3 regions of the Rhizobium sp. WSM4643 genome follow, and region 1 is predicted to be linked to each of the others. Evidence: predicted binding sites of a transcription regulator. Region 1 holds the regulator's gene; each other region holds the start of a gene.

Region 1 (10,075 bases):
ATATCTGAACGAGATCGTTCGCGGCGCCAGCCTGGCGCGCTGGATGGAGCGGCTGTCGGCCGACACGTTCCAACTGAAGGCGATGAACGAGGGTTATGATCTCGTCTGGCAACGCATGCAGACCGAAAAGCCACCCGGCGAGCACGCTGCCGAGATCCTTCTCGACGTCTTGAAAAAGAAAAAACCCGATCGTTTCTGAACTGACCGGGTTTTCTTTTGGGATCCTTTGAAGCGATCAGCGCTTTGAAACCGGGATGTAATCGCGCTTCGGTTCGCCGACATAGAGCTGGCGCGGACGGCCGATGCGCTGTTCCGGATCCTCGATCATCTCGTTCCACTGCGCAATCCAGCCGACGGTGCGGGCGAGCGCGAAGAGCACGGTGAACATGGTCGTGGGGAAGCCCAGCGCCTTCAGCGTGATTCCGGAATAGAAGTCGATGTTCGGATAGAGCTTCTTCTCGATGAAATATTCGTCGGTGAGCGCGATGCGCTCCAACTCCATGGCCACTTCGAGCAATGGATCGTCCTTGATGCCGAGTTCGCCGAGCACTTCATGCGTCGTTTTCTGCATGATCTTGGCGCGCGGATCATAGTTCTTGTAGACACGGTGACCGAAGCCCATCAGGCGGAACGGATCGTTCTTGTCCTTGGCGCGAGCGACATATTCCGGAATGTGGTCGACCGTGCCGATTTCCGTCAGCATGTTGAGCGCTGCTTCGTTGGCGCCGCCGTGGGCGGGGCCCCAGAGGCAGGCGATGCCGGCGGCGATGCAGGCGAACGGGTTGGCGCCCGACGAACCGGCGAGACGGACGGTCGAGGTCGAGGCGTTTTGCTCGTGATCGGCATGCAGGATGAAGATGCGGTCCATGGCGCGGGCAAGCACCGGATTGACCACATATTCCTCGCAAGGCACGGCAAAGCACATGCGCAGGAAGTTCGAGGCATAGTCGAGGTCGTTCTTCGGATAAACGAAGGGCTGGCCGATATGGTACTTGTAGGCCATGGCGGCAAGCGTCGGCATCTTGGCGATCATCCGCAGGCTGGCGACCATGCGCTGGTGCGGATCGGTGATGTCGGTGGAGTCGTGATAGAAGGCCGACAGCGCGCCGACGCAGCCGCACATGACGGCCATCGGATGCGCATCGCGGCGGAAGCCGGTGAAGAAGCGGCTCATCTGCTCGTGCACCATGGTGTGGTGCGTGACGCGATAATCGAAATCCTTCTTCTGCACGGTGGTCGGCAGTTCGCCGTAAAGCAGCAGGTAGCAGACCTCGAGGAAGTCGCCATGCTCGGCGAGCTGCTCGATCGGATAGCCGCGGTGCAACAGGACACCTTCGTCGCCGTCGATGTAAGTGATTTTCGATTCACAGGATGCCGTCGAGGTGAAACCCGGATCGTAGGTGAAGGAAGCCGTATTCTTGTAGAGGGCACCGATATCGATGACGCTCGGGCCGATCGTGCCGCTTTTGACAGCAAGGTCGACAGACTTGTCACCGATTTTTATTGTAGCGCTTTGATCCGTCATGCTGATCCTCCGAAATGGCGGTGGCGCCATAAAAGCGCCATAGGGGTTAAGCGTCCTCACCGATAGCTATATGATCGCGAAGCTAATGCCAAGTTACCGTGACGGCATTTTGTGCATTGCGGTATCACCTTTTAGGCACTGCAGCGATGAGCCGCACGCATATCGGAAGCCGATGATTCAACTCGTCTTTTGGCGCTTGCGATTTTCCCTCGTATTTCAATCGATTATGCTTGCCGGATTTGATCGGAGGTTGCATTCTGGCCGCCTTCGCAGCTGGGCTTGGGCGGCACATGCAGGAGTTGACCACAGTCGAATTGCGGCCGGAAGCAGGCGAAGGCCTCGCTGACTCCGCCGGTTTTTCTCCACCTGTCATGGTGACGCGCCCGACAAGAACGCAGTCGACGAGCCCCTTGCGGCACCGGCTGCCGGCAGCAGCCTCGCAATCGCTGCGTATCGGCATGCGCATGCTGAGCGAAGAGGCGGACCACGGCCGTCTGCTGCTGGTCTCGCCTGTCTTCCTCGGTGCCGGGTCAGCCTTCTGGTTTCTTGCGGCATCGGACTTTCCGCTCGTTGCATCGCTGCTCTGCCTGTTGCTGCTGATCGTCGCCGTTCTCATCGCCAGCCGCAGCCGGGCGGCATTGCGGGCAACCCTGCTGGCGCTTGCACTTGTGGCCTGCGGCATGGCCTCCGCGCAGCTCGAGAGCTGGCGGGCTTCGACCGTGATCCTCGATTCCGCCGTCACGACGACGGTGACCGGCCGTGTGGAACGGCGCGAAGGCGACGGTCGCGGCCGGTGGCGCTACATTCTTGCCGTCACCGGTACGGAGGCGCCGGAAGTGAAGCGGTCGCCCGAACGCATAACCGCGATCACCCGCGGCGCAGACGCGCCCTTCGAGATCGGTGATATCATAACCGGCAGGGCGCGGCTGACGCCGCCGGCAGGTCCAGCACTTCCTGAGCTCAACGACTTCTCCTTCGGTGCCTATTTCGATGGCATCGGCGCGAACGGCTTCTTCTACGGCGCGCCGTCGAAGGTCGACTGGCAGGCAGGTCCGCAGGCGGCAAGATCGACGTGGGAAGCTCTGCTCGAAGGGCTCTACCGGCTGCGCAGCGGCATTGGCGACCGCATAAGGTCGATCTTGCCCGGCGACACCGGCGCTTTCGCCGCTGCTCTGGTGACGGACGAGCGGCGCGCCATCTCGAATGAGACGACGGAAGCGCTGCGCCAGTCCGGCTTGGCTCATATCGTCGCCATCTCCGGCCTCAACATGGCGCTGTCGGCCGGTATCTTCTTCGTTGGGTTCCGGATGTTGCTCAGCCTCTTTCCCGGCGTCGCTGAGGCCTATCCGACGAAGAAGATCGCTGCCGCCGGCGCGCTCATCGCCGTGACCGCCTATTTCCTGATCTCGGGCTTTGGGGTCTCTGCCGAACGCGCCTTCATCATGATGGCCATCATGTTGATTGCCGTCTTCTTCGACCGGCCGTCGATCAGCCTGCGCAATGTCGCGCTCTCCGCGCTCGTCATCATCGCCATTTCGCCGTCCGAGGTCTTGGGTCCGAGCTTCCAGATGTCCTTTGCCGCGACATTGGCGCTGGTCTCGGGCTATCAGCTGTGGAAGGACCGGCGCGTCCGCGAAAACGCCTTCTTCAAGCTGCCGATCATCAGGCCGGTCGTTACGGTTGCGGGTTTCTTCGGCGGCGTCTTCCTGACGTCGCTGATCGGCGGCTTTTCAACCGCGCTGTTTTCGATCGAGCATTTTCATCGCCTGACCGCCTATGGCCTGCCGGCAAACCTCGCGACGATGCCGATCATCTCCTTTATCGTCATGCCGGCCGGGCTGCTGGCGATGCTGCTCATGCCTTTCGGTCTGGATGTTTGGGCCTGGAAGGTCGTCGGATTCGGCCTCGATCTGGTGATCGCGGTCGCAAAGACGGTATCCGGCTGGGGCGGCAATATCGACGTTGGCCGCTTGCCCGGCTGGTATTTCGCGGTCGCCGTGGCAGGCTTTCTTCTGCTGACGCTGCTCCGGACGCGACTGCGCCATTCCGGCACATCGATCATCGCAGTCTCGACGCTCATCCTGTTGCTTCTACCGGTTCCCCGGCCGCCGGATCTGGTGATTTCGGAGGATGGCAATCTCGTCGCGGTCGTCGAGGCGGCAGCAATGGCGTCCAACCGTGAACGACCGCCGGATTTCATCTTCGACCAATGGCAGAGAGCGCTGGTCCTGCCGACGCATGATCCGCCGAAGATGCTGGATGGTCCTGCTATCCCGCCGGAGGGAGAAGACCGCCGCGTCAGGCTTTCCCGCGATCAGCAGAACGAGGCGAGGACCGCGATGCGAGCGGCCGCAGCGGCCGGCGACACAAACCGCTTTTCCTGCGTCAAGAAGGCCTGGTGCGCATCAAGGCTTGGCAATGGCCATGTCGTGGCCGTCATCGACAATGCCGCCTATCTCGGCCCGGCATGCGACGCCGCCGATATCGTCGTGACGTCGGTCCGCCTGCGCTTCAACAGCTGCCGCTCAGGTGCGACGCTCTTCACCGGTGAAACGCTGCGCAGGACCGGTTCCGTCGAGTTGCGTTTCACGGGCGCCGGCCTGGAGGTCGCAACCGCATTCGATGCATTGTCGCGGCCATGGATGCGCCATCGCGCCTATGACTGGCGCAGCAATAGTTTTACCGAGCCCGGTCTAGCCAAGGTCAGTGATAGCGGCGAATAAGACCGACGAGCTTGCCCTGAACCTTGACACGGTCCGGCCCGAAAATCCGGGTCTCGTAAGCCGGGTTGGCGGCTTCGAGCGCGATCGAGGCGCCCTTGCGGCGGAAGCGTTTGAGTGTCGCTTCCTCGTCGTCGACGAGAGCAACGACGATGTCGCCAGGACTTGCGGTGCTGCCGTTGCGGATGATCACGGTGTCACCGTCAAAGATGCCGGCATCGATCATCGAATCGCCCTTGACCTCCAGCGCATAATGTTCACCGGAACCGAGCATGTCGGCCGGAACGACGATGTCGTGGGTGTTGTTCTGGATCGCCGAGATCGGAACACCGGCGGCGATGCGGCCCATGACCGGCACGGAGACTGAGTTGCCGTTGTCGGCGACGGGTTTTGCAGGGGCAGGAGCGGCGACCGGCTGTGGCTTGCCGAGGCTGCCCTCGATGACGCTCGGCGAAAAGCCACGCCGCGGTTGGATGCTGGGGCTGTAGGCCTCCGGAAGCTTGATGACCTCGATCGCGCGGGCCCGGTTCGGTAGGCGGCGAATGAAGCCACGTTCCTCGAGCGCTGTAATCAAGCGATGAATCCCGGACTTCGAAGCGAGGTCCAGGGCATCCTTCATTTCGTCGAAAGATGGCGGAACGCCGGATTCCTTCATGCGCTCATGAATGAAAAGGAGAAGCTCCTGTTGTTTGCGCGTGAGCATCGACGTTGTGACCTCGTGATTGAAACAAATCCAGAACAGACACTATATGTTCCATATGTGTTCCGCAAGTAGCTAAATTTCCGTAAAACTTGGCACCAACTCGTCGAGATTCTTATTTTCATTCGCCGGATTGGACACATGTCTTGCATTGAGGGTGGCGCTGTCGCACATCTCTTGCCGATTTGAGGAGGGATATGATGAACACGCATTCCACCAAACCGTACCCGCTGGATCATGTCGTGCTGCCGGTCGTCGACATCGATCTGGCGCGCGAAAGGCTCGGCAAGCTCGGCTTCACCGTTGCCGCCGATGCGCGCCACCCCTTCGGGACGGAGAATGCCTGCGTCTTCTTTGCCGACAAGACCTATCTGGAGCCGCTCGGGATCGCGAGCGTCGAGGAGAGCGAGGCATCGGCGCGACGAGGCAATGTCTTCACCGCTCGCAACCGGGCTTTCCGCTTCCGTTGCGGCGCGGAGGGGCTTTCGGCGGTGGCCTTCGGCAGCAAGGATGCCGGCATCGATCATCAGGATTTCGTCGGCAACGGGTCGAGCGCCGGGGAGATGCTGCAGTTCACCCGGCCGATGACGATGCCGGACGGCTCCGAGACGATTGCCGGCTTCAAGCTGGCTTTTGCCGGCGACCTGCGCGCGCCTGATCTCTTGCTCTTCACCGTCGAGCGTATCAATCCGCTGCCGGCCGACCGCGCCGCGCTGGAGACGCATGCCAATGGCGTGACCGGCATAACGGAGATCGCGCTTTGCGCGCCGGAACCGGCCGCATTCGCTGCCTTCGTCGGCCTTGCAGCGGCGCAATCGGCAGTCGAGAAAACCGGTTTCGGCGTCAATGTCGCGGCGTCGAATGCGAAAATCGGTCTGATGACGCCAGAAGGGCTGGAGGCCTATTTCGACATCGCCGGCTCATCCGCAGATCGCGGCCTGCGCGGCCGGGCAATCCTCTTTGCTGTTGCCGATCTTGCCGTGACAGAAGCGCATTTGGCTGCTAACGGGGTGACATACACGCGCAAGAACAATCGCATTCTGGTGAAGCCCGCGCCCGGGCAGGGCACGCTCTTCGCCTTCGAGGAAACACGATGAGCACTGATACGAATTCCGACGTCAGGGTCGGCGAAGGCCAAGGCCAGGTCACCTTTTCCAATACCGGCCGCCTGTCGCTGATTGCCGGTCCCTGCCAGATGGAGAGCCGCGACCACGCCTTCATGGTTGCCGGCACGCTGAAGGAGCTTTGCGGAAGGCTCGGCATCGGCCTCGTCTACAAGAGTTCCTTCGACAAGGCGAACCGGACCTCGCTCTCGGCCGAACGCGGTATCGGGATCGAAAAGGGCATGGAGGTCTTTGCCGACCTCAAGAAGGAATTCGGCTTTCCCGTCCTGGCCGACGTTCATACCGCCGAACAATGCGCCGAGGTGGCAAAGATCGTCGACGTCCTGCAGATCCCGGCCTTCCTTTGCCGCCAGACCGACCTTCTTATTGCCGCGGCCAAGACCGGCCGCGTCGTCAACGTCAAGAAGGGCCAGTTCCTCGCTCCCTGGGATATGAAGAACGTCCTGAAGAAGCTCAATGCCAGTGGCAATCCGAACGTGCTGCTGTGCGAGCGCGGCGCCTCTTTCGGTTACAACACGCTGGTTTCCGACATGCGTTCGCTGCCGATCATGGCGGCGATGGGCGCCCCCGTTATCTTCGATGCGACCCATTCCGTGGCGCAGCCGGGCGGGCAGGGCGAATCCTCCGGCGGTCAGCGGGAATTCGTGGAAACGCTGGCGCGCGCAGCGGTGGCTACCGGTATCGCCGGCGTGTTCGTCGAAACCCACCAGGACCCCGACAATGCACCTTCCGACGGCCCCAACATGGTCTATCTCAAGGACATGCCGCGGCTGCTTGAAAAGCTACTCGCCTTCGATGCGGTCGCCAAGGCTTGACGTTCAACAGCCTGACATGATCGTGCTATAGGCGAGATCCGAACACGGTCCGAAGGGCTGGAAATTGCAGCATTGTAATTTGCACGCCTTCGACTAAGACAGGTTTCGAACCGACTTATCACCCACCGAGCAGGAAGAACCCATGACTGCAATCACCGATATCATCGCCCGCGAGATTCTCGATAGCCGTGGCAACCCCACCGTCGAAGTCGATGTCTATCTCGAAGATGGCAGCATGGGCCGCGCGGCCGTTCCCTCGGGTGCCTCGACGGGCGCGCATGAGGCGGTCGAACTGCGCGACGGCGGCAAGCGCTACCTGGGCAAGGGCGTCGAAAAGGCGGTCGAAGCCGCCAACACCGAGATCTTCGACGCGATCGGCGGCATCGACGCCGAAAACCAGATCCAGATCGACAACATCATGATCGAGCTGGACGGCACGCCGAACAAGTCGCGCCTGGGCGCCAACGCCATCCTCGGCGTGTCGCTCGCCGTCGCCAAGGCTGCCGCCCAGGCGTCCGGCCTGCCGCTCTACCGCTACGTCGGCGGTGCTTCCGCCAGCCTGCTGCCGGTGCCGATGATGAACATCATCAACGGCGGCGCCCACGCGGACAACCCGATCGATTTCCAGGAGTTCATGATCCTGCCGGTCGGCGCCGATTCGATCGCCGAAGCCGTGCGCATGGGTTCGGAAGTCTTCCATACGCTGCGCAAGGAGCTTGCTAGCCAGGGCCACAACACCAATGTTGGCGACGAAGGCGGTTTCGCACCGGGTCTGAAGAGCGCGCCGGAAGCCCTCGACTTCATCATGAAGTCGATCGAGAAAGCCGGCTACAAGCCGGGCGACGACATGTGCCTCGGCCTCGACTGCGCCTCGACCGAATTCTTCAAGGACGGCAAATACGTTCTCGAAGGTGAAGGCCGCACGCTGGAATCGGGCGCCATGGCCGAATATCTGGCCGAGCTCGCCGGCAAGTATCCGATCATCTCGATCGAGGACGGCATGGCCGAAGACGATTGGGACGGCTGGAAGACGCTGACCGACCTGGCTGGCAAAAAGACCCAGCTCGTCGGCGACGATCTCTTCGTCACCAACTCCGCCCGTCTTCGCGACGGCATCCGCATGGGCGTCGCCAACTCGATCCTCGTCAAGGTCAACCAGATCGGCACGCTGACGGAGACGCTCGACGCCGTCAACACGGCGCACAAGGCGGCCTATACCGCCGTCATGTCGCACCGCTCCGGCGAAACCGAAGATTCGACCATCGCCGATCTCGCGGTCGCCACCAACTGCGGTCAGATCAAGACCGGCTCGCTGTCGCGCTCCGACCGCCTTGCCAAGTACAACCAGCTGATCCGCATCGAAGAGGGCCTCGGCCCGCAGGCCCAGTATGCCGGCCGCTCGATCATTCGCGGCTGATCGGATCTGATTTCCAATGGCTTGACCCGCGCCTTCCCGTGAACTGACCCCCGAAGGTTGGATGTCCAACTTTCGGGGGTCAGTTCACCGGCGCGGGTTTTTTATTGCGCGGTTTTTAGAGTCAACGAACGGTTAATCTCTGCGCGTTAGATTGAACGAATTGGTAATGCGTTCAAGAGCATGCGTGTATGTGGACAAAGCATCATAAGAAGAGAAAGATCGGTCGCTTCGTCATTCCGGCCATGACGGTCGCCTTCCTTTCCTATTTCGGTTATCATTGCATCCATGGCGATTACGGCCTGCGCGCGACGGAGACGTTCGAGCATCAGCGTGTCGCGCGTGAAAAAGAGCTTGCAGTCTTGAAGGCGAAGCGCGAACATCTGGAAAATCAGGTCGCGCTGCTGAGTGACGGTTCGCTCGACAAGGATATGCTGGACGAAAAAGCGCGTTATCAGCTCAACATGTCGCGTGCGGACGAGATCGTCGTCTTCAACCATTACTCCAATTAACCGAAAACAGGTTAATTGGAATTTCCGTTGTTTTTCCAATAATTTAGAGCGGAATATGAGCCATGCAATTATGGCATTGCTGTGGTCATGTTTCTTCCCTATGGTACGCGCCACCAAGAAACGACAAACCCATAGGGAGGGTTGAATGGCGCCGCGAAAGACCGCGACCGTTTCCAGCCGCAAAACTGCAGCAAAACCGGCAGCCAAAGCATCGAATGGCGGCCCGGTAGCCGACTTCGATCGCAATGAAGAGCTGAAGGCCTATCGCGAGATGCTGCTGATCCGCCGCTTCGAGGAGAAGGCCGGTCAGCTTTACGGCATGGGCTTCATCGGCGGCTTTTGTCACCTCTACATCGGTCAGGAAGCTGTCGTCGTCGGCATGCAGATGGCGCAGAAGGAAGGCGACCAGGTCATCACCGCCTATCGCGACCACGGCCATATGCTGGCAACCGGCATGGAAGCGCGCGGCGTCATGGCGGAACTGACCGGGCGTCGCAGCGGCTATTCCCACGGCAAGGGCGGCTCGATGCACATGTTCTCGAAAGAGAAGCATTTCTACGGCGGTCACGGCATCGTCGGCGCCCAGGTCTCGCTCGGAACGGGTCTTGCCTTCGCAAACCGCTACCGCGGCAACGACAATGTTTCCATTGCCTATTTCGGCGACGGCGCTGCCAACCAGGGCCAGGTCTACGAGAGCTTCAACATGGCGGCTCTCTGGAAGCTGCCGATCGTCTATATCGTCGAGAACAACCGTTACGCCATGGGCACCTCGACCGCCCGCGCCACCGCGCAGTCGAACTATTCGCTTCGCGGATCCGGCTTCGGCATCCCCGGCATTCAGGTCGACGGCATGGACGTCCGCGCCGTCAAGGCGGCCGCCGACGAAGCGCTCGAACATTGCCGTTCCGGCAAGGGCCCGATCATTCTCGAAATGCTGACCTATCGTTATCGCGGTCACTCCATGTCCGACCCGGCGAAGTATCGCTCCAAGGACGAGGTGCAGAAGATGCGCTCCGAGCATGACCCGATCGAACAGGTGAAGGCACGCCTCGTCGAAAAGGGCTGGGCTTCCGAAGACGATCTGAAGGCGATCGACAAGGATGTCCGCGACATCGTCGCCGACAGCGCCGACTTCGCCCAGGCCGATCCGGAGCCGGATGTATCCGAGCTCTATACCGACATTCTGCTCTAATCGGGGAGGGAACCCATGCCTATCGATATCCTCATGCCCGCCCTCTCTCCGACCATGGAAGAAGGCACACTGT
Region 2 (10,075 bases), 2.3 Mb from region 1:
CGAGAAATGCGTGGTGACCTGAAGTTCGGCGTAGCGCATCAGGCAAAGACCCCGTGTAGGAACCACCGATGCGATCCCGTGTCCGCGTCAACGCCGTCACCTGATCGATAAATCCAATAACGTTCGCCGGTCTCGTCCTCGACCGTGAAATAGTCGCGGACGGCCGTCCACTCGGATGTTCGCTGCCACCATTCTCCGAATATCCTCTCAGGACCATCGGCACGTTTGACGCGCCTGCGTTTGCCGCGCCAGACGAAGGACACAGGGGGATGGTCGGGCAGGAGAGCGATTACCTCAATCGGCTCCGGGCGATCCATCAGGCGCACCGGCCGGGGCCAGGTCAGCGGCCATGTCCGCCCGTCTTCATCGGCGACCGGCGAGATGCGCTGTACTGAGCGCTCCGGCACATCACTGGAGACTGGGGCTTGCCGATAAATGCGGTGCGTTCCCCGGTTGCCCAGTACATCGATCAGGGAGGTGACATCGATTTCAGTGGCCTCCACGAGACTGGAAACGATCTGTCTGTCGTTCAGCGGCTCCACCATAGTTGCCGCAAGACTGAGTTTCTCGATGCCAAAGCCGGGATCGATCTTCTCAATTCGGTCGTGCAGGAGCTTCGTCAGCCAGGCGACATCTCGCACCGGCTTTGCTGTCCCCGCTCTGAGCGCCTGTATCGTGTTGTCGACACGATGGACAATAAGGTCGGTGCGCCGGACACCTAGCCCCTTGGCCTGCAGTTCGAGGCAGAGTGCTGGCACAAGCCGCGAGATATATTTTCCAATAGTCTCCGCAGCGCCAATCGGTTCAGCGAAGGCACGATGGACTTCGATGATCTCGGGACAGCGGATGGGATCGATGGGCTCGGCGATCCTGCCAAACATCTGGTCGAGACGACGGCCGATCTCTGGGCCGAAGCGCAGGGCAATCGGCGCACGAGGTGTCGCCGCCAGCTCGCCGACGGTTTTGAAGCCGAGCGTGCGTAGGCCGACAATCGTCTCGGCACTCAACCGCAATGCCGAGAGGGGAAGTCGTACAACAGCGTCGGCCGTCTTCCCTGTTGGAATGACCTTGATTTCCGCCGTCATGGATCGCGCCAACCCGAATGCAGCTCCCCAGGTATCGGCAATGACAGCACGAGCTGCCAGCCCGCGTGCACGAAACCGGTTCACGAGACCGGACAGCATCAGCTCTTCGCCGCCTTGCAGGTGATCGGCCCCTTCCGTGTCCATGACGATGCCATCAGGAGGATCGGTTGCCACAACCGGCGAATATTGCGACAGCGCCCAAAGCGTCAGGCGTTCCAGTGCTGCAAGATCGGCGACGGGGTCGGCGTCGACCATGTGGAGACCCTGGACCAATGCCTGTGCTTTTGCGGCTGCCATGCCAATGTACAGGCCGACCTTTGCTGCGTTCTGATCGACGGCAGACAGCCAGCGTTTCGAGCCACTCCGGGCGACAATGACAAGCGGCGCTTCAGCCGGAATTGACAGATCGGCGCGTCTGATCCGATCCGTTGCCAGCGTCGGAAAAAAGACTGATACGACCCTGGGCATCGCATGCACCTATTTCAAAATCCGCACTCTCGCCTGCCTTGACCCTGATCAGTTCTGCCAGCCATCGGGCCCGGCCGATACCGGGCACTGGAAGCGGGTCAGATGGCAGGACGGATATTCGCCATCGTGTTGCCGCCGCTGTTGGATGGCCAAAGTCTCCGGCCTCGGTCTGCCGCCGCCATCGTCGGATCACCAAGCCGATGGTGCCCGAGCTTTCGGCAGCAAGCTGCAGACGGCGAGATGCGACCATTGGCAAGCGCACCAGCTCGGCAACGACGGCTGCGAGCCCACCGAACCGCAGCGCTTCCTCGAAGGCTTCGAGAACAAGTTCTTCGCGGATCGCCTCAACGTAGATGACGCGATCCGGGTGGAGGCCGACTTGGGCCAGCGCCGGAGCGAAGAGGTCGGGGCGTGCCAGGCACCAAACGACCTTGCCTTTGGTTCGGGCCGCGACACCGGCCACAAAGAGCGCGGCTGCGGCTCCATCAACCGCCCCTGATCCGCCTCCGGCGAATTCGTGCAACGCGCCGTAAGCTAGCCCGCCACCCGGAAGCTGCGCGTCGATGTCGGCAACTCCGAATGGGAGGACCGTTTTAGGGCGAGCCACGGCCCCTTCAAGGTGCTGTATGCGATCTCGAAGGTCGGAAATGATCGGGTTCGCGCCGTTCTGCGCCATTCGAAGCCTTCTTCAAAACCAGTTTTCATCCCACTCGAAAGCGAGTATGTTCCTCTTTTGTTCCTTATCGAAATGTGAGTCAATGTGCATATAAAGGTGAGTGCTCCACGAACTGCAACCTGTCCACATGCCACTGAAGCCGAACTGCGAATGGATTCAATCGCGTAACAAGGAGCCGTCCATAGGCTCGAAAAATGTCATCGATGAGAAAATATACCTATGAGGAACAGCCCGCACTCCATGTCTACGGAGACTCGCAATTACTATCGAATGCAAGGCAGCTGGACATTCAAGGCGGATATCGCACCTGTTCGACCGGATTGCCGAGCTTGAATAATGAGCAGGAAATGCTCAGCTCACCGGCCGATGACCAAGGATATTGAGTGCGATGTCGCAACCTGATGCGGTGATATGCGATCTAACCCCCATCGCCGTGCAAAAACAGCGCAAGGTCATTCATGTCGACATGGATGCCTACTACGCTTCCGTCGAGCAACGTGATAACCCCGATCTTCGCGGCAAGCCAGTCGCTGTCGGCGGGTCAGACGCGCGTGGCGTCGTTGCTGCCGCAAGTTACGAGGCCCGCAAGTTTGGCGTCCATTCCGCAATGCCATCAGTGACTGCCAAGCGCAAATGTCCCGACCTAATCTTCGTCAGGCCCCGTTTCGATGTCTACAAGGCGGTCTCGCAGCAAATTCGGGAGATATTCGCCGAATACACGCCGATGATCGAACCACTATCGCTCGACGAAGCATATCTCGATGTCACCGACAATCTGAAGGGAATGAAAATCGCGACTGAGATCGCGCAGGAGATACGCGCCAAGATCAAGGCAGCGACCGGGCTGAACGCGTCTGCCGGAATTTCATATAATAAGTTCCTGGCGAAAATGGCGAGCGATCTCAACAAGCCAAATGGACAGGCGGTGATCACTCCGAAGAACGGCCCGGCGTTCGTGGAGGGCCTTCCCGTCAAGAAATTCCATGGCGTCGGTCCAGCAACGGCGGAGAAGATGCATCGACTTGGCATCGAGACCGGAGCTGACCTCAAAGCCCGCAGCCTCGACTTCCTGATCGAACACTTCGGCAAGTCTGGGCCTTATTTCTATGGCATCGCACGCGGCCTCGACGACCGGCAGGTCAAGCCAGATCGCGTGAGGAAATCCGTTGGCGCAGAAGACACGTTTATGGTCGACATCCATTCGTTCGATCCGGCCCGGGAAGGCATCCAACCGTTGATCGAGAAGGTATGGACCTATTGCGATGCCAATGAAATTAGCGCCAAAACGATAACGCTGAAGGTGAAGTACGCCAACTTCTCTCAGGTCACGCGCAGCAAAACCGTGGCCCTGCCATTTGAATCACTCAGTGACCTGGAGAATGCGGTGAACTTGCTTCTGCAGGCGATCTTTCCTGTCAGCCGAGGCGTCAGGCTTCTCGGCGTGACGCTATCGTCGTTGGAATCCAAGGCGGCCGCAAATGAGCGACCGCAGCTGCTGCTGTTCAGATAGTACAGGAGCAAACACCGCCACGCTCACCGCACGCGGAGTAGACGTTGGTCATCGCTCAGTGCAGCGTCGCTATCCACAACCGACTTCGATCACTGCGATAATGCTTTTCGATGCTCCTACAGACCGAGACTTTAAAGGTCGTGCTGGGAGCCGCCAGAGAAAAGGAGTTCCTAAGGCTGATTGCAGGTGACTAAACAGCGCCGTCAATAGCAGGTTTAAAAGTGCCTTCTTCATGATGGATAGCTTGATTGCTGCCCAGCCTTACATCTTTTCGCGCGAATCTTTTTGAGTCCAACAGTCGCTGTTGACATTCAGTCAACGGATTGTGCAATCGTTACGGGAAATGACTAGGTGAGCTAAAGTTGTTTATCAAAATCCCAAGATCGCGACCAGGCGAGGCAGATTTTCCACGCGTCCTCTACGTGCGGCTTACGCGCCTCGATTATTTGAGCGATAGCGAATACAAGCGTGCATCAATTGAGTTTGACGGAATCGATGCGGAAAAGGTTGATGGAATAACGGATGTCGAGGAGAGATTGTTTACTGAGTCTTCTCATCTGCCATTCGCTTTGATCCGTATCATTACTACAAGAAGGCGCTTCGAAGAAGTGTTGGGCGCTCCTCCGGCCGTAGGCACATGGTTTCGACTCAGGATCGAACCACAGGGTCCCGGTCTGATGACCTGGCAGGCCCAAATGGGGCCTGACGGTTATTATGCACAAAGCAGAATGTCGACGACCGGTGGCGGACCACTGCTCGATCCCTTGGAACCGCCTCGTGGTCCCTCGCCAAGGTCTCTTGGCGCAGCAGTAGCGAAAGAGCCGTTACCGACAAGCATCGCCGAGCTTTCAAACCGCTTCACAGTGGGGACGGATTGGACCCTTATTGAACAAATCCTGCAAGCGGTGCCACCGCCCGAAAAAATTGTTATCCGTGACGTGGGTCAGGCCAGTTTCGCATCGTTTCTCAATGATGCCGAGCAATCGTATCTCCATTTCGACACCGGCTTACCGGTTTCTTGGAATGCCCATACGGCTCCGAAGTCGATTGGGATAACATTCGCGAACGAACAGGTGGTTGTGCTCTCTCACTGGGATTGGGATCATCTGCACGCCGCCTTCAGCATCAAGCAGCTTCTAGACGCTAAATGGATTGTGCCGAGCCAAAGGCTTGGACCTGGGGCTGCACGTCTTGCCATGGCAATTGCCAAAAAAGGCAATCTGTTCGTTTGGCCAGCGGGCAAAACGTTCAACGGCTCGCACATGTGGATAGCAGAATGTAAGGGGTCGCCCAAGAATGCGAACAACACCGGCCTGGCGTTACGCGCGAAACTGCAGAGTGGTAGCGAGGCATTGCTATCCGGCGACGCAGACTATTCAAATATCCCAATGAGCTTGAAAGCTCCCGCCGATTTTCTGTTGGTAACACACCACGGCGCAGCAATGGCCCAGGGGAGCACGCCTATTGGCCGAGCGAGCAAAACAGGCTTTGCTGCTGTCTCCTATGGAGCTGGTAATTCCTATCGGCATCCACATGACGCGACACAGCAGCATCACACTTTGGCCGGTTGGGGCCACTGGAGAACAACGGCACGTCGCCCTTCAAGGCCGAGAGATAACCGTTACTTCACTTGACCAAGCAGCGCGTGACATCCGGATTTAAGCTCGCACGAGGTCATTGGGATGTCGCTTCTTAGAAATTCTATCGTCCACGTTGGTTCCTGGGCCGCCCTCGTCGGCTTCAGCCTCTGGACCTACTACGACCCAGGTTTCGAGCCAGTCATCGGGCTGATAGCGGGCGTCGTCGGGATTGTGACCAATGTTGAGGATTTTCCGCTTGGTCGCGGAAGTCGTCGGAAACTGACGCCGGAAAAGAAGATCGAGTTGCGCGACAAATGGGGGCCAGTCTTTAAGGATTTTTTCCTGAGGGCCGCTCGTGATAGCTATCGCACGGATGTCATCGTGCATGACGTCGCCCGCCTCGATCATTATCCCGACGTCGAAGAAAAGGGGAGCGGCATCTCGCCATGGTTTCGCGTGGGCTTCATGGGAACCTATCAACGCGGCATCCTGCTTGGGCTTAGATGGACATACTTGAAGCAGGGCGCGGATGGCAATTGGCATGAATATCAGCTCGACCGGCCAGATGACGTCATAAAGGTGATCCTTCTCGCTGAAGTGCCTTACGAATTAATCGAGTCCTTTAATCCCGATGGCGACAATTTTTACCACAAGCCGCATCTCTACCTCCATTTCGACTACGGCGGACAGCCGTACGAGCGGCTATTTTACGGTGAGCAAAGGCGACTCTTTGAGGATTCGCCATTCTTTTACTCTCAAATTGCAGAGTTCAAGCCGCCGCCGTGGATTCAGCGGTTGAAGGAAAAGTACCGTCTTTTCTGAAGTTCACATAGCGACGGAAACTTTGCGCCAACGAAAATCCCAAACTGAACGCGGCGATTCGGAACGAGTTAGACCTATATTCTCATCTGTTTGACCCCGACCAAACGAAGCCACGGATTTGACTGCTCGTAAGGTTCAGGCATCACGGCGTCGAAGACGTCAGATTGGTTTGCAAACAACACGTAGTTCGTTCCCTTTTCACCAGTCGCGCTTCGATAACGCAGCCCATCTATACAACCGCCGTCAAATTCGAAGTCGCGGAGAAACTCCGTGAAAACCTGGGTCGGGATGTAATCGACGTTCACTCGATCATTTCGTTCCACCGGTTGGATGATCAATTTCGCGAACTGCCGGAGGAAGCGAAGGACCAATCGATCCATACGAGTAGCCGTTGAGAAAAACCCGGGCACTTTTGGCAGCGATGCCAGGTCCAATATTCGGACCGGCCGCGTCGTTTCAAATCGGCCGACCGACGCCATCGTGTTCCTGATTTCCGCTACCGCGAGCTTTTGTTGGTCCGCTCCATAGAACATTGGAATTCCCGGCGGGTTCATGCGGTTCGATTGGGTCGCATACTCCTCGGGCGGCGGCCCTAATTCGGCAGGCGTCCAAAATGGGCGTCTGGCTTCCCGTGGTCGCGCTCTAAAAAGGGCGAGGCCGGTTGGCTTTTCAACTATAAGGCCAAGGCTCTGTGCGTGGCCGCAAACATCGATAAGGAACTCTAGCGGAGAGCGTTGGTCGGGCTCAAAGCCATCAGACTTGTTTATGTCGTGGAAGAAGAAGCGACGCTGGTGCTTGACGATCTCACAGAACCGGCTCCATGAAAAACGAAGGCTTTCGTCCGGTTCGAGGACCAGCCAATCGTATTTGCACCATTGATCGTCACCAATTCCATCGACCAGTGCTTGGAACAAGCTGCCAGAACTGTCACGAGGAAGATCGAGGGCGAGTTCGTCGCCGATCATATCCCAGCTATCAATATTCCAAGCCTGATAACCGCCTTCCCTGGACTCATATGGAAGGTCATCTGCGGCTTTCGAATATGACCCCTCTATTCGTTCACGAATGAATTCCGCTAGGTCATCAAGGGGCATCGTGGCAGCGTCTTTCCGCCCACAGAAATAACAGCCGCGAGGGCCTGCGTGCATTCGGATCAAGAAACGGAGGTCATCGTCCCCGAAGCACTGATAGCAAACGTTCGACATTAAATGCCTTCTTCATCTTCAAATTCAGGGCCAGACTCAGGCGTTTCCTGCCCGGAACGTCCCTTTTTTCGCTATATAGCTAGACACGGACAACCCTTTCGGATCGAAGCTTCGGCCGCCAAAATCTTCCTGAAACCGACGTTCCAGCCTGAGCTGAGTGTTTAGCGGTTTCTTTACCAAAGCTGGTACAATGCCAAGCTATTTTGGAGCTGGCGATGGCCGATACCACTATCGAATGGACGGACGCAACGTGGAACCCGGTGGCGGGTTGCACGATCATGAGCGCTGGCTGCACTAACTGCTACGCTATGCGCATGGCCGCCCGTCTGGAAGCGATGGGCGTCGAGAAATATCGTGGTCTGACGCGCAAATCAGGCGGCCGCCCGAAGTGGACCGGAGCGCTTTTCCTCGACGAAAACGCCCTCCAAATTCCGATGACATGGTCGCGATCCAGGAACGTCTTCGTCAATTCCATGTCGGACCTTTTCCATCCGGATGTACCGGTCGACTTCGTTCGCAAGGTTTGGTCGGTTATGGCAGAGACCCGTCGGCACACCTATCAGATATTGACAAAGAGACCGGACAGGATGGGAGCCGTCCTGCAGGATGGTTTCGATGTGCTGCCAAACGTCTGGCTCGGCGCAAGCATCGAAGATGGTCGCGTAATCCATCGCCTTGACGAATTGCGGGAAGTCCCGGCCGCTCTGCGCTTCGTATCCTTTGAGCCCCTTATTGGCTCGGTTTCAGCCGGAAACCTCAAGGGTATTCAGTGGGCAATCGTGGGAGGAGAATCCGGCCCACACGCGCGACCCATGGACCCGTCCTGGATCGACGAAATCTTCGATATGTGCACCGACGCTGACACCGCGTTCTTCTTTAAACAATGGGGCGGGCACAACAAGAAGAAGACTGGGCGCTCCTATCGCGGACGAACATGGGACGAGATGCCAGCGCTAATTATGTGACGTGCAAATCTATTTGCCAGGTCGATTGCCTTCGGTGACGGGTTCGAAGCTGCGAAGAACAACGAAAATCTCTGAGGCTTCTTTTGCGGCGGTAACGGAAACGGGTCAGCCACCAGCGGAAAAATAGTCTCAAGCCTACGCTTTACGTATGACTCAAGACCAGCGACGTCTGCGTTTCGCTGTCTCTCTTCCGGCGCTTCTAGAGTGCCGAGTAGATCAATAATTGGAGGCACCGGACTGTAAAGCTCCGCCTCCCATTCGTCCGTACCGAGCATGGTCGTCAGCGCCTTGCGCTTGGTGGCGTCCACGCCGCTGATGTTACGTGCTGCTTGCCGATAAAGCCCCGACAGAGGAAACAGGAACCAGACGTCGATGGCCTTGGTTTTTGCGATTGCCTGCAATGTCTCCCAAGCGACTTCCATCCCATACGGATCGAGAAACATGATCGCGCGTCTTGACGACCAATCTACACGGTTGATGTTATTTTGGATGATTACGTTGGCGTCGCCATTGAGGACATGAACATCGCGACCGGGATGAGATGCCTTCAGCGCCTCCAACGCCGCACAGTGCGCGGGCTTTTGATCCATGAATATGAGGCGGTCAAACCTGGGCTCAATGTCCAACGCGATTTTCGCCGACCCTCGTCGACTCTCCACTCGCTCGGGAACAGGCTCATCGAGAAGGTCCCCGTCCTTCGCATCAATCCTCACTGTTCGCGAACCGGTCCCCGCAAAAGCATCAATGTACCAAAGAGAATTGAATTTCTGCCTGAGCGCCGTCGAATAAGCCTTCAGGTATTTTTCGACGAGTTCGAGCTTGATCTCGGTGTGCTGCCCGCCAAATTCGTGATCATCCGTCGATAACGTTTTCGCGTCCCTAACTAATGCCATGTGTCCCTCGACTCGTTACCGACGAGGCTACCGCAACTTCTATTCGAAGAAAATCGGCAGCAGGCACAACCAGCTGGCAACGGTTATGACGCCCCTGCTACTACGGCCCTTGGAAGTGCTTAGTCGGACGAATTTGGCTGATTTGCATTAGGCATGTATAGTGTTTATCCGCTGCCCGTCGGGTAAAACAAATAAATTGTCACTCAGTTATAGGTAATTGTCTTTCATCTCGGGATCGTGGGGCAACAATGTTCAAACAGATGGCCGTGATGGGCGTGACCGTCGCCTTGGCAATCCTTGCGCTTATAGTTTATTTTGCGGGAGGTAGACTTGCCATTGAACAAAATCAGATGTTTTTTTGGGATATGGTAATTAAGGCTCTAGGCGGTTTCGCGGCTCTTGCTGGTGCATGGTTGGCATTTTCAAAATACTTACATGAGAAAGCAATAGAGAATCAGGCTGCTATGATCGAGGCCAAAAAGCCATTCTCCGCCAAGCGACAAGAAGTGTATTACGACTTGGTGTCCACGACTTCAAGGATTGCAAATAGGGGCAAGGACGATCCAATCCGGAAGACTGCTGAAGAAAATTTTTGGTGGCTTTTCTGGGGAGGAGTACCGATGGTTGCGGACCTGGAAGTAGGTGGGGCGGTAAACCGTTTTGAGAACGTACTTTCATTTCACCCACATGACGGCGAGCAACTGCGCAATAGAAGTATGGACGTCGCCAAAGCTTGCCGCAATTCGCTTGGTTTTGTCGATATGACAGGCGTCGACATTGCGAATAGTTCCAACCGTCAAGATAGTGCTCCACGGTCGGAACCATAGCAAAGGATTAGCGCCAACCGGACTTGGCGGATTGATTTCAAATG
Region 3 (10,075 bases), 400 kb from region 1:
CGTCGAGGCGCTGGCCATCTTGGAAGAACTTGACGGCAAGGTCGATATCGTCGTTTCCGACGTGGTCATGCCCGAAATGGACGGCCCGACGCTGCTGCGCGAACTGCGCAAAACCTATCCCGACATGAAGTTCATCTTCGTCTCGGGTTATGCCGAAGATGCCTTCGCCCGCAACCTGCCGCCGGAGGCGAAATTCGGATTTTTGCCGAAGCCGTTTTCACTGAAGCAGCTAGCTGTTGTGGTCAAGGAGACGTTGGATGGGTGAGGGGAGGCTTGTCAGCGGGGAAGATTTGTGCTGTGCCGCACCCCCCTCTGCCCTGCCAGGCATCCCCACAGGTGGGGAGATCGGCTGGGGCGCACCGGCTTCCCCAATCAAATATTCATTGCAGCTCGGCGAGACGTTGATGTGATGCGAAGATCTCGCCGCTTGTCATCTCCCCACCTGTGCTAGGGCATATACATAAGTCGGTGCGACGGATTGACTCGGTTTGCGGGGGTCGGATTCCTTTACTGCGGGCTGTATGATTGTTTTGGCGACGTTTTGATTTGGGAGCGTCGCCGATGGATGTAGGGCATGATTTTTCGTTGGGCCGGTTTGGAGATCGTCGTCTCGATAAAGGGGGGCGGTGCTGCTCCGTCGCATTGTGCTGCGCGAGACGGTTTGCCTTCGCCAGTTGGCCGAGGGCAACCATTCGCAGGAGATCCGGTTCGGGCGTTTTCTCAACAACAGTGCGGTGAGCGTGGAAGAGATCATTGCCGGCTGGAGCCAGGAGACCCGGTCTGCGGTTGAGGGTCGCCACGTGCTGGCGCTGCAGGACACCAGCGAGATCAAGTTTGCGACGACGCCGGACAGCCGGCGGGAATTGGGCAAGATCAAAAAAGGCAATTGCTTTGGCCTTTTGCTGCATCCGATGCTGGCGCTCGATGCCGACACCGGCAGCTGCCTTGGCCTGGTGGGCGGCCGGGTCTGGACGCGGGGTAGCAAAGAGCTTACGCCGCATGCCGAGCGGCCGTTGAACGAAAAGGAATCGCGGCGCTGGGTGGAGACGGCAGAGGCGGCCAAACTGGTGCTTTCGCGTGCGGCCCGGGTCACGGCGATCGCCGACCGGGAGGGTGACTTCTTCATCATGTGGGCGCGCCTGCCCGATCGGCGCTTCGATCTTTTGTCGCGCGTCATGCATGACCATGCGCTCATCGACGGTTCCAAACTGCGCCGCGCGGTCGAAACGGTGGCGTTTTGCGATACTCAGACGATTGATCTGCGCGAGCGCGCCGACCGTCCGGCGCGGCAGGCGACGGTGTGCCTGCGCTTCGGCGAAGCGACGATCCGGCGGCCGCAAAACCTGCGCGAGGCCTAGCCTGCCCGATGGCGTCAGGCTGAGCTGGGTCGAGATCGTTGAACCGGCCGCCCCCGACGGTGTCGAGCCCTTGCACTGGCTGCTCCTGACCACCCATTGGCTCAGCAGCCCGGCCGATGCCTGGCAGATCGTCGCCTGGTACAAGCAGCGCTGGATGATCGAGCAGTTCTTTCGGGTGATGAAGAACCAAGGCTTCAAGATCGAGGACAGCCAGTTGCATCTGGCGGCACGGCTGGAAAAGCTCGTCGCCATCGCCGCCAAGGCCGCAGCAATCGTCCTCCATCTCGTCCAAGCCCGCAGCGGCGGCGATCACCAGCCGGCAAGCCTGACCTTCACGGCAGCCGAGATCGATACCCTCGCCGCCCTCGAAAGCCGTTTCAAGGGCACAACCAAGCTGCAGTCCAATCCCCACTCTAAGGCCTCGCTGGCTTGGGCCGCCTGGATCATCGCCAAGCTCGGCGGCTGGAACGGCTACGCCTCGGCCAAGCCGCCGGGCCCAATCACCTTCTTCAACGGCCTCAAATACTTTCGAGCCGTCGCCGATGGATGGGCTTTGCGAGATATGTATATGCCCTAGCCCACCTGTGGGGGAGATGCCCGGCAGGGCAGAGGGGGCTTACACGGCATGGCCGTTTTGAAGGCCATGCTGGCCCCAGCCCCATCACCTCTCATTCACCCAGCGCCACCGCAATCTCAGCCGCAAGCCGCGCATTATTCTCAACCAACGCAATATTGGTCTTGAGGCTCTGGCCGTCGGTCAGGTCGAAGATGGTCGACAGAAGATAGGGTGTGACCGCCTTGCCGGTCACTTCGTCGCGTTCGGCGCTATCAAGCGCCCGCTCGATATAGATTTCCATCTCTTCGCTCGGAATCTCGTCCGCCTCCGGCACGGGGTTAGCGACGAGCATGCCGCCGTCGACGCCGAGTTGTTCGCGCACCGTCTGGAAATTGGCGATGGCGGCCGGGCTGTTCAGCGACAGCGGGCTGCGAATACCCGAGGAGCGCGACCAGAAGGCGGGGAATTCCTCGCTCTCATAGGTGACGACAGGCACGCCACGGGTTTCCAGCACTTCCAGCGTCTTCGGAATGTCGAGAATCGCCTTGGCGCCGGCACAGACGACGATGACGCCGGTGCGAGCGAGTTCCTCGAGATCTGCTGATATATCGAAGCTTTCCTCGGCGCCGCGATGCACGCCGCCGATACCGCCTGTGGCAAAGACGCGGATGCCGGCGCGCGCCGCCGCAATCATTGTCGCCGCGACCGTGGTGGCGCCGGTACGGCGCTCGGCGATGGCGAAGGCGAGATCGGCGCGCGACACCTTCATCACTTCCGTCGCCTTGGCGAGTTGCTCCAGTTCCGCAGCTTCCAGGCCGATATGCAGCGAGCCGTGAATGACAGCGATCGTTGCCGGCACCGCACCCTGTTCGCGGATGATCGCCTCGACGCTGCGGGCCATCTCGATGTTGCCGGGATAGGGCATGCCGTGGGTGATGATCGTCGATTCCAGTGCCACCAGTGGCGCGCCGCGCTGCTTGGCGCTGGCGACTTCCTTCGAATAGGCGATCGGCAGAAGAGGGGAGATGGGCTTGGTCATGGTCTTGTCCTGTGATCGACAGAGCATGATGCCGAGGTGCGAGCGGTTTTCGGACGACATCATGCGCAACTATTTAATTGGCCGCTTCAATGCAGAATTCTGACCTTGGGAACAAGAGCAAGCGCCTCATTCAGCAGATCGGGCGTCAGATTTTCGTTGACGGCATGCCGCGACTGCACGGTCAGCGTGGCGGCTGCAGTGCCGTGGCGAACAGCTTCTTCGAGCGGCAGGCCTGATATCAATGCGGCGAGCGTGCCGGCCGCAAGTGAATCCCCGGCACCGGTGACATCGGCGACGATGTCGGCGATCGGCGGCTGCAGCGTCACGGCGCGGCCCTCGCAAAGCGCCACGAGTTCGCGCCGGCCGCGGGTGACGACGGCGTTCCGGATGCCGATCTCGTTCAGCAAAGGTGGCCAGCCGGCGGCGTCTTCCGGCAGTGCACCGGCAAGGGCGGCGGCTTCAGCCTCATTCAGGAACAGGTAGTCGATATTCCTGATGCAGGGTTTCAGCCTGACGACCTTGGCCGGCGAGATGGCGATTGCCGCAACGGGCTTGCCTAGCGAATGCGCCTTTGCGACGATCGCCGCGACCGTCTCTTCCGGCAGGTTGGCGTCGAAGAGGATGAAATCATGCGCGGCGAAGGCCTCCCGCACCCAGCGGATGGAGAGACGCCGCGGCACGAAGAAGCGGTAAAGATCCATGTCGGCAAGGGCGATCACCAGATTGCCGTCCTTCTCGATGATCGCCGTGTAGCTCGGCGTCTTGCGGTCGAGGAAGACGAAGGGCCGGTCGTCGATGCCGGCGAAATCGGCAGCTTCTCCAACCGTCTCGCCCATCGGATCGCCGCCGCGCGGCGAGATCATCGTCACCTGAAAACCGAGCCTTGAGAGGTTACGCGCCGCATTGAAGCCACCGCCGCCCGGCTCCTCGAACCATGTGCCGGGATTGCTGGCGCCAGGTGCCGTCTCGCCGGAGATGCGGCCGCGCCGATCGATATGGGCGCCGCCGAGAACAAGAATCTTTTTCTTCATCCGATCCCCTCTCCCGATGCCGGAAGGACGAATCGATACAGCGCGCCCTTCCGCGGCCGAATCGGCATTTCTGGCCTAAGCCGTTGCTTTTTATCGATAAAACAAATGCAGAACACGTGTCGTTTTACCTTTTTCTTTCAACTGTTTGATCGCCTATTGCGAGAATGGAACAAATGGAGTACAAACTCGACATTGCTAGAGCGGCTTCAATAACCTAAAGGTGGATGGGATGTCTCAGAATTCATTGCGGCTGGTAGAGGACAAATCGGTGGACAAAAGCAAGGCGCTTGAAGCGGCACTCTCACAGATAGAGCGGTCGTTCGGCAAGGGCTCGATCATGAAACTCGGCTCCAACGAGAATGTTGTCGAGATCGAGACGATCTCGACCGGCTCGCTTGGCCTCGATATTGCGCTCGGCGTCGGTGGCCTGCCGAGGGGCCGCATCATCGAAATCTACGGACCGGAAAGCTCCGGTAAGACGACGCTGGCACTGCAGACGATTGCCGAAGCGCAGAAGAAGGGCGGCATCTGCGCCTTCGTCGATGCCGAACATGCGCTCGATCCCGTCTATGCCCGCAAGCTTGGCGTCGACCTGCAGAACCTGCTGATCTCGCAGCCCGATACCGGCGAGCAGGCGCTCGAAATCACCGATACGCTGGTGCGCTCCGGCGCCGTCGACGTTCTCGTCGTCGATTCCGTCGCTGCCCTGACGCCGCGCGCCGAAATCGAAGGCGAGATGGGCGACAGCCTTCCCGGCCTGCAGGCACGACTGATGAGCCAGGCGCTGCGCAAGCTCACCGCTTCGATCTCGAAGTCGAACACCATGGTGATCTTCATCAACCAGATCCGCATGAAGATCGGCGTCATGTTCGGTTCGCCGGAAACGACGACGGGCGGCAATGCGCTGAAATTCTATGCCTCCGTGCGCCTCGACATCCGGCGCATCGGCGCGGTCAAGGAGCGCGAAGAGGTGATCGGCAACCAGACCCGCGTCAAGGTCGTCAAGAACAAGATGGCGCCGCCCTTCAAGCAGGTCGAGTTCGACATCATGTACGGCGAGGGTGTTTCCAAGACCGGCGAACTGGTCGATCTCGGCGTCAAGGCCGGCATCGTCGAAAAGTCGGGCGCCTGGTTCTCCTATAACAGCCAGCGCCTCGGCCAGGGCCGCGAAAACGCCAAGACTTTCCTGCGCGACAATCCGGATCTCGCCCGCGAGATTGAACTGTCGCTGCGCCAGAATGCTGGCCTGATTGCCGACCGCTTCCTGCAGAATGGCGGACCGGACCCGGATGATGGCGACTCCGCCGCGGAAATGTGATTTTCACGCTCGGTTCTTTTAAACATCAAAGCCGGCCGCATTCCCTGATGAGAATGCGGCCGGCTTTGTTTGTCTGCTGGACAGTGGCGGAGGCGAACGTTAAAAGCCGATGGATTTGTATTTACCTGCCTCCGGCAGCATTGAAGGGCATAGCATGAGCGGCGTGAACGATATCCGGTCGACCTTCCTCGACTATTTCAAGAAGAACGGCCACGAGATCGTTCCGTCGAGCCCGCTCGTGCCGCGCAACGACCCGACGCTTATGTTCACCAATGCCGGCATGGTGCAGTTCAAGAACGTCTTCACCGGCCTCGAAAAGCGTCCCTATTCAACGGCGACGTCTTCGCAGAAATGCGTGCGAGCCGGCGGCAAGCACAACGACCTAGACAATGTCGGCTATACTGCACGCCACCTGACCTTCTTCGAGATGCTCGGCAACTTCTCCTTCGGCGACTATTTCAAGGAGAATGCGATCGAGCTTGCCTGGAAGCTCGTCACCGAAGGCTTCGACCTTCCGAAGAACCGCCTGCTGGTGACCGTCTATTCCGAGGACGAAGAAGCTGCGACGCTGTGGAAGAAGATCGCCGGCTTTTCCGACGACAAGATCATCCGCATCCCGACCTCCGACAATTTCTGGCAGATGGGCGATACCGGCCCCTGCGGCCCGTGCTCGGAAATCTTCATCGACCAGGGTGAGAATGTTTGGGGCGGCCCTCCGGGCTCCCCGGAGGAAGATGGCGACCGGTTCCTGGAGTTCTGGAACCTCGTCTTCATGCAGTTCGAGCAGACCGAACCCGGCGTTCGCAACCCGCTGCCCCGCCCGTCGATCGATACGGGCATGGGGCTGGAGCGTATGGCCGCCGTTCTGCAGGGCGTTCAGAGCGTGTTCGACACCGATCTCTTCCGCACGTTGATCGGCACCATCGAGGACACGATGGGCGTCAAGGCGGAAGGCAGCGCCAGCCACCGCGTCATCGCCGACCACCTACGTTCCTCGGCCTTCCTGATCGCCGATGGCGTGCTTCCGTCGAATGAGGGCCGTGGTTATGTACTGCGCCGCATCATGCGCCGCGCCATGCGCCATGCACAGCTGCTCGGCGCCAAGGAACCGCTGGTCTACAAGCTGCTGCCGACGCTGGTGCAGCAGATGGGCCGCGCCTATCCGGAACTGGTGCGCGCCGAGGCGTTGATCTCGGAAACGCTGAAGCTGGAGGAAAACCGCTTCCGCAAGACGCTGGAACGCGGCCTGTCGCTTCTGTCGGACGCGACGACGGATCTTTCCAAGGGCGACATGCTGGATGGTGAGACCGCCTTCAAGCTCTACGATACCTACGGCTTCCCGCTCGATCTGACGCAGGATGCACTGCGTGCCCGTGAGATCGGCGTCGACATCTCCGGCTTCACCGATGCGATGCAGCGCCAGAAGGCCGAAGCCCGCTCGCACTGGGCCGGTTCCGGCGAGAAGGCGACGGAAACCGTCTGGTTCGAGCTTAGGGAAAAACACGGCGCAACCGAATTCCTGGGCTACGACACCGAAACGGCTGAAGGCGTCGTGCAGGCAATCGTCAAGCACGGCGCCGTCGCTGCCGAGGCCAAGGCCGGCGACAAGGTGCAGATCGTCGTCAGCCAGACGCCGTTCTACGGCGAATCCGGCGGCCAGATGGGCGATACCGGCGTGATCTCGTCCGACCACGGCAAGATCGAGATTTCAGATACGCAGAAGAGGGGCGAAGGCCTGTTCGTGCATCAGGGTACTGTCATCGACGGCGTGGTCAAGGATGGCGATGCCGTCGTGCTGACGGTCGATCATGCCCGCCGGTCGCGGCTGCGCGCCAACCACTCGGCAACGCATCTGCTGCATGAGGCACTGCGCGAAGTGCTCGGCACCCATGTGGCGCAGAAGGGGTCGCTGGTCGCGCCCGAGCGCCTGCGTTTCGACGTTTCGCATCCGAAGCCGATGTCGGCCGAGGAACTGAAGATCGTCGAGGACATGGCAAACGAGATCGTATTGCAGAATTCGCCGGTTACGACGCGGTTAATGAGCGTCGACGATGCGATCGCCGAAGGCGCGATGGCGCTGTTCGGCGAGAAATACGGCGACGAGGTCCGCGTCGTTGCGATGGGCGAGGGCGTGCGCGGCGTCAAGGCCGGCAAGCCCTATTCGATCGAACTCTGTGGCGGCACGCATGTCGGGGCCACCGGCCAGATCGGCCTGATCCGCGTTCTCGGCGAAAGCGCCGTCGGCGCCGGCGTCCGTCGCATCGAGGCCGTCACCGGCGAGTTGGCACGCGAATATCTGGCCGAACAGGACGAACGCGTGAAGGCGCTCGCCACGTCGCTGAAGGTGCAGCCCGGCGAAGTGCTGTCGCGCGTCGAGGCGCTGATGGACGAGCGCCGCAAGCTCGAAAAGGAACTGGCTGACGCCAAGCGCAAGCTCGCCATGGGCGGCGGGCAGGGCGGCTCGGCCGATGCCGTGCGCGAGGTTGCCGGCGTCAAGTTCCTCGGCAAGGCGATATCGGGCGTCGATCCCAAGGATTTGAAAGGTCTTGCCGATGACGGCAAGACCAGCATCGGATCGGGCGTCGTCACGCTGATCGGCGTTTCCGACGACGGCAAGGCAAGTGCCGTCGTGGCGGTAACGCCGGATCTGGTGCAGCGCTACAGCGCCGTCGATCTCGTCCGCATCGCCTCGGCCGCCCTCGGCGGCAAGGGTGGCGGCGGCCGCCCCGACATGGCACAGGCCGGCGGCCCCGACGGCTCGAAGGCCGACGAAGCGATCGAGGCGGTTGCCGTGGCACTAGCCGGCTGAACTGCCGATTACGTCGCCTCTCGTCCCTTATTCCTGTGCTCGTCACAGGGATCCAGTGCGCCCAAGTCGTTGGGCGCGAAGGACTCTTTCTCTCTTTGGGTGCTGATTCATTCACGGCGCGGAAGCGCCGTGGCTGGATTCCTGTGACAAGCACAGGAATAAAGGAGTTTGGGGAGATGCAGGAGCACCCGTCTCGTCCTTCGAGGCCCCTTCGGGGCGCCTCAGCGAGGCTCTCTTGGGCGTTGGCCTTGCGGAGCCAGCAACTCCGCAGGATTTGTCAAATCGGGTTATGGTTCTCTCAAGCCGATCGATTTGCACGAGGTTCCGACATGAATGGCGAAACGGCATGGGCACTTTATGAAAACCGTCTGAGACGGGTTTCGGCCTATATTCACGACCACCTCGACGAGGAGCTGGATATGGAGCGGCTTGCCGAGATCGCCTGCATGTCGAGCTATCACTGGCACAGGATCTACCGGGCGATCTACGGTGAGACGCTGGCGGCCACCGTCAAGCGGCTCAGGCTGCATCACGCGGCGGGCGAGATCGTCCGCACGGAGCTTGCCGTCAGCGAAATTGCGAAGCGATCAGGCTATTCCAATCTCCAATCCTTCAATCGTATCTTCAAGTCGGTCTACGGCATGCCGCCGGCGCGCTATCGGAAAGAGGGAAGCCACACAGCCTTTGAACCCTCACCCAACGGAAAGACCAAAGTCATGTTAGACGTTACCATACGCGAGATCGGACCGATCGAGATGATCGGTGTGCCTCATACCGGTTCCTACATGCATATCGACAAAGCCTTCGAGACGCTGTTCGGCACGCTTTACGCTCGCGGCCTCGCCAAGCCCGAGATGCGGATGATCGGCATCTATCTCGACGATCCCGATATCGTACCGGAGGAAAAGCTGCGCTCGATCGCCTGCGTCACCGGCGCTGCCGAAGTGCCGGCGGCGGCGCCGTTCGAGCGGCGCACGATCGACGGCGGCGATTATGCGGTGCTGCGCCACAAGGGTCCCTATGCCAATATGCCCAAGTCTTATCAGTGGCTCTTTGCAGAATGGCTGCCGAAATCCGGTCGGCAGTTGAAGGACAGGGTCATGTTCGAGGAGTATCTCAACAATCCGCGCGAGGTGCCGCCGACCGAGCTTCTGACGGACATTCACATGCCGCTTGTCTGACGGCAGATATCCCCGGCGCGGTCTGGCAGCCGCGCCGGTTTCAGGGTCAAGCGGCCTGCATCGTCTTGCCTGCCTCGTTGTCCAACTCATTCGCGGCTTGTAGGCCTCACGCTCGCTGATGCGGCCGAAATAGTCGACGAAGGCCTGGCGCTTTTCGATGCTGCCGAAACCAAGGCCCCAGCCGATATGGGCGCCGACATAGACGTCGGCGGCGGTGAAGCGCTCGCCGGCGACATAGGTCGAGCCCGAGACCGCCATTTCAAGCGTGTTCATGACATCGCCGAAACCGCCGCAGCCGGCCATGCGCAGGCGTTCCTTCGGAATTTCGAAGCCGAGCGCCTTCATCGTCACCGCCGATTCGAGCGGACCGGCGGCAAAGAACATCCAGCGGTAATAGCGGGCGCGCTCCTCCGGCCTCGGCGCCAGGGCCTTTTCGGGGAAGGTCTCGGCGAGATAGGCGCAGATCGCCGCGCATTCGGTGACGATGGTATCGCCGTGGCGGATTGCCGGCACCTTGCCCATCGGATTGACCGCGAGATATTCCGGCGCCTTCATGGTCTCGCCGAAGGTCAGGAGTTCGGTGCGATAGGGCTGGCCGATCTCCTCCAGCATCCAGCGCGCGATGCGGCCGCGCGACATCGGGTTCGTATAGAATACCAAATCTTCAGTCATGAGATCCTCCTCATGTTCCCGTTTATTCTGCGGCCTTGCCGTTCCCCGGAATCAATAGTGCGGCGGGGCCCTTGTGCAACCCCAGGCCTTTAAAGCGTCTTGCGGTACTGG

What was found. The regulator LexA, encoded in region 1, represses DNA repair genes until DNA is damaged. The targets are predictions, from matches to a motif close to TGTTCNNNNTGTGTTCNG.
Region 2: N1937_RS20275 (ImuA family protein) is a predicted target of LexA. The motif match lies at 2,277-2,294, and genes of this name have one in related genera.
Region 3: recA (recombinase RecA) is a predicted target of LexA. The motif match lies at 4,082-4,099, and genes of this name have one in related genera.

Annotation. Positions count from the first base shown of each region.
Region 1 covers NZ_CP104040.1:1,806,057-1,816,131, forward strand. Annotated here, with positions in the region: gene lpxB (lipid-A-disaccharide synthase) at 1-199, shown strand, start outside; gene gltA (citrate synthase) at 236-1,525, opposite strand; gene N1937_RS09220 (ComEC/Rec2 family competence protein) at 1,816-4,248, shown strand; gene lexA (transcriptional repressor LexA) at 4,229-4,948, opposite strand; gene N1937_RS09230 (VOC family protein) at 5,146-6,042, shown strand; gene kdsA (3-deoxy-8-phosphooctulonate synthase) at 6,039-6,884, shown strand; gene eno (phosphopyruvate hydratase) at 7,027-8,301, shown strand; gene N1937_RS09245 (FtsB family cell division protein) at 8,490-8,810, shown strand; gene pdhA (pyruvate dehydrogenase (acetyl-transferring) E1 component subunit alpha) at 8,956-10,002, shown strand; gene N1937_RS09255 (pyruvate dehydrogenase complex E1 component subunit beta) at 10,018-10,075, shown strand, end outside.
Region 2 covers NZ_CP104040.1:4,099,031-4,109,105, forward strand. Annotated here, with positions in the region: gene N1937_RS20265 (error-prone DNA polymerase) at 1-39, opposite strand, end outside; gene N1937_RS20270 (DNA polymerase Y family protein) at 39-1,553, opposite strand; gene N1937_RS20275 (ImuA family protein) at 1,474-2,229, opposite strand; gene dinB (DNA polymerase IV) at 2,618-3,739, shown strand; gene N1937_RS20285 (MBL fold metallo-hydrolase) at 4,102-5,373, shown strand; gene N1937_RS20290 (hypothetical protein) at 5,422-6,141, shown strand; gene N1937_RS20295 (HEPN-associated N-terminal domain-containing protein) at 6,216-7,235, opposite strand; gene N1937_RS20300 (DUF5131 family protein) at 7,562-8,311, shown strand; gene N1937_RS20305 (three-Cys-motif partner protein TcmP) at 8,266-9,204, opposite strand; gene N1937_RS20310 (hypothetical protein) at 9,453-10,031, shown strand.
Region 3 covers NZ_CP104040.1:2,210,273-2,220,347, reverse strand. Annotated here, with positions in the region: gene cckA (cell cycle histidine kinase CckA) at 1-265, shown strand, start outside; gene N1937_RS11275 (hypothetical protein) at 627-1,358, shown strand; gene N1937_RS11270 (transposase) at 1,429-1,935, shown strand; gene N1937_RS11265 (pseudouridine-5'-phosphate glycosidase) at 2,027-2,953, opposite strand; gene N1937_RS11260 (carbohydrate kinase family protein) at 3,040-3,984, opposite strand; gene recA (recombinase RecA) at 4,214-5,302, shown strand; gene alaS (alanine--tRNA ligase) at 5,457-8,111, shown strand; gene N1937_RS11245 (AraC family transcriptional regulator) at 8,441-9,292, shown strand; partial or broken gene N1937_RS11240 (glutathione S-transferase family protein) at 9,339-9,964, opposite strand; gene N1937_RS11235 (GNAT family N-acetyltransferase) at 10,054-10,075, opposite strand, start outside.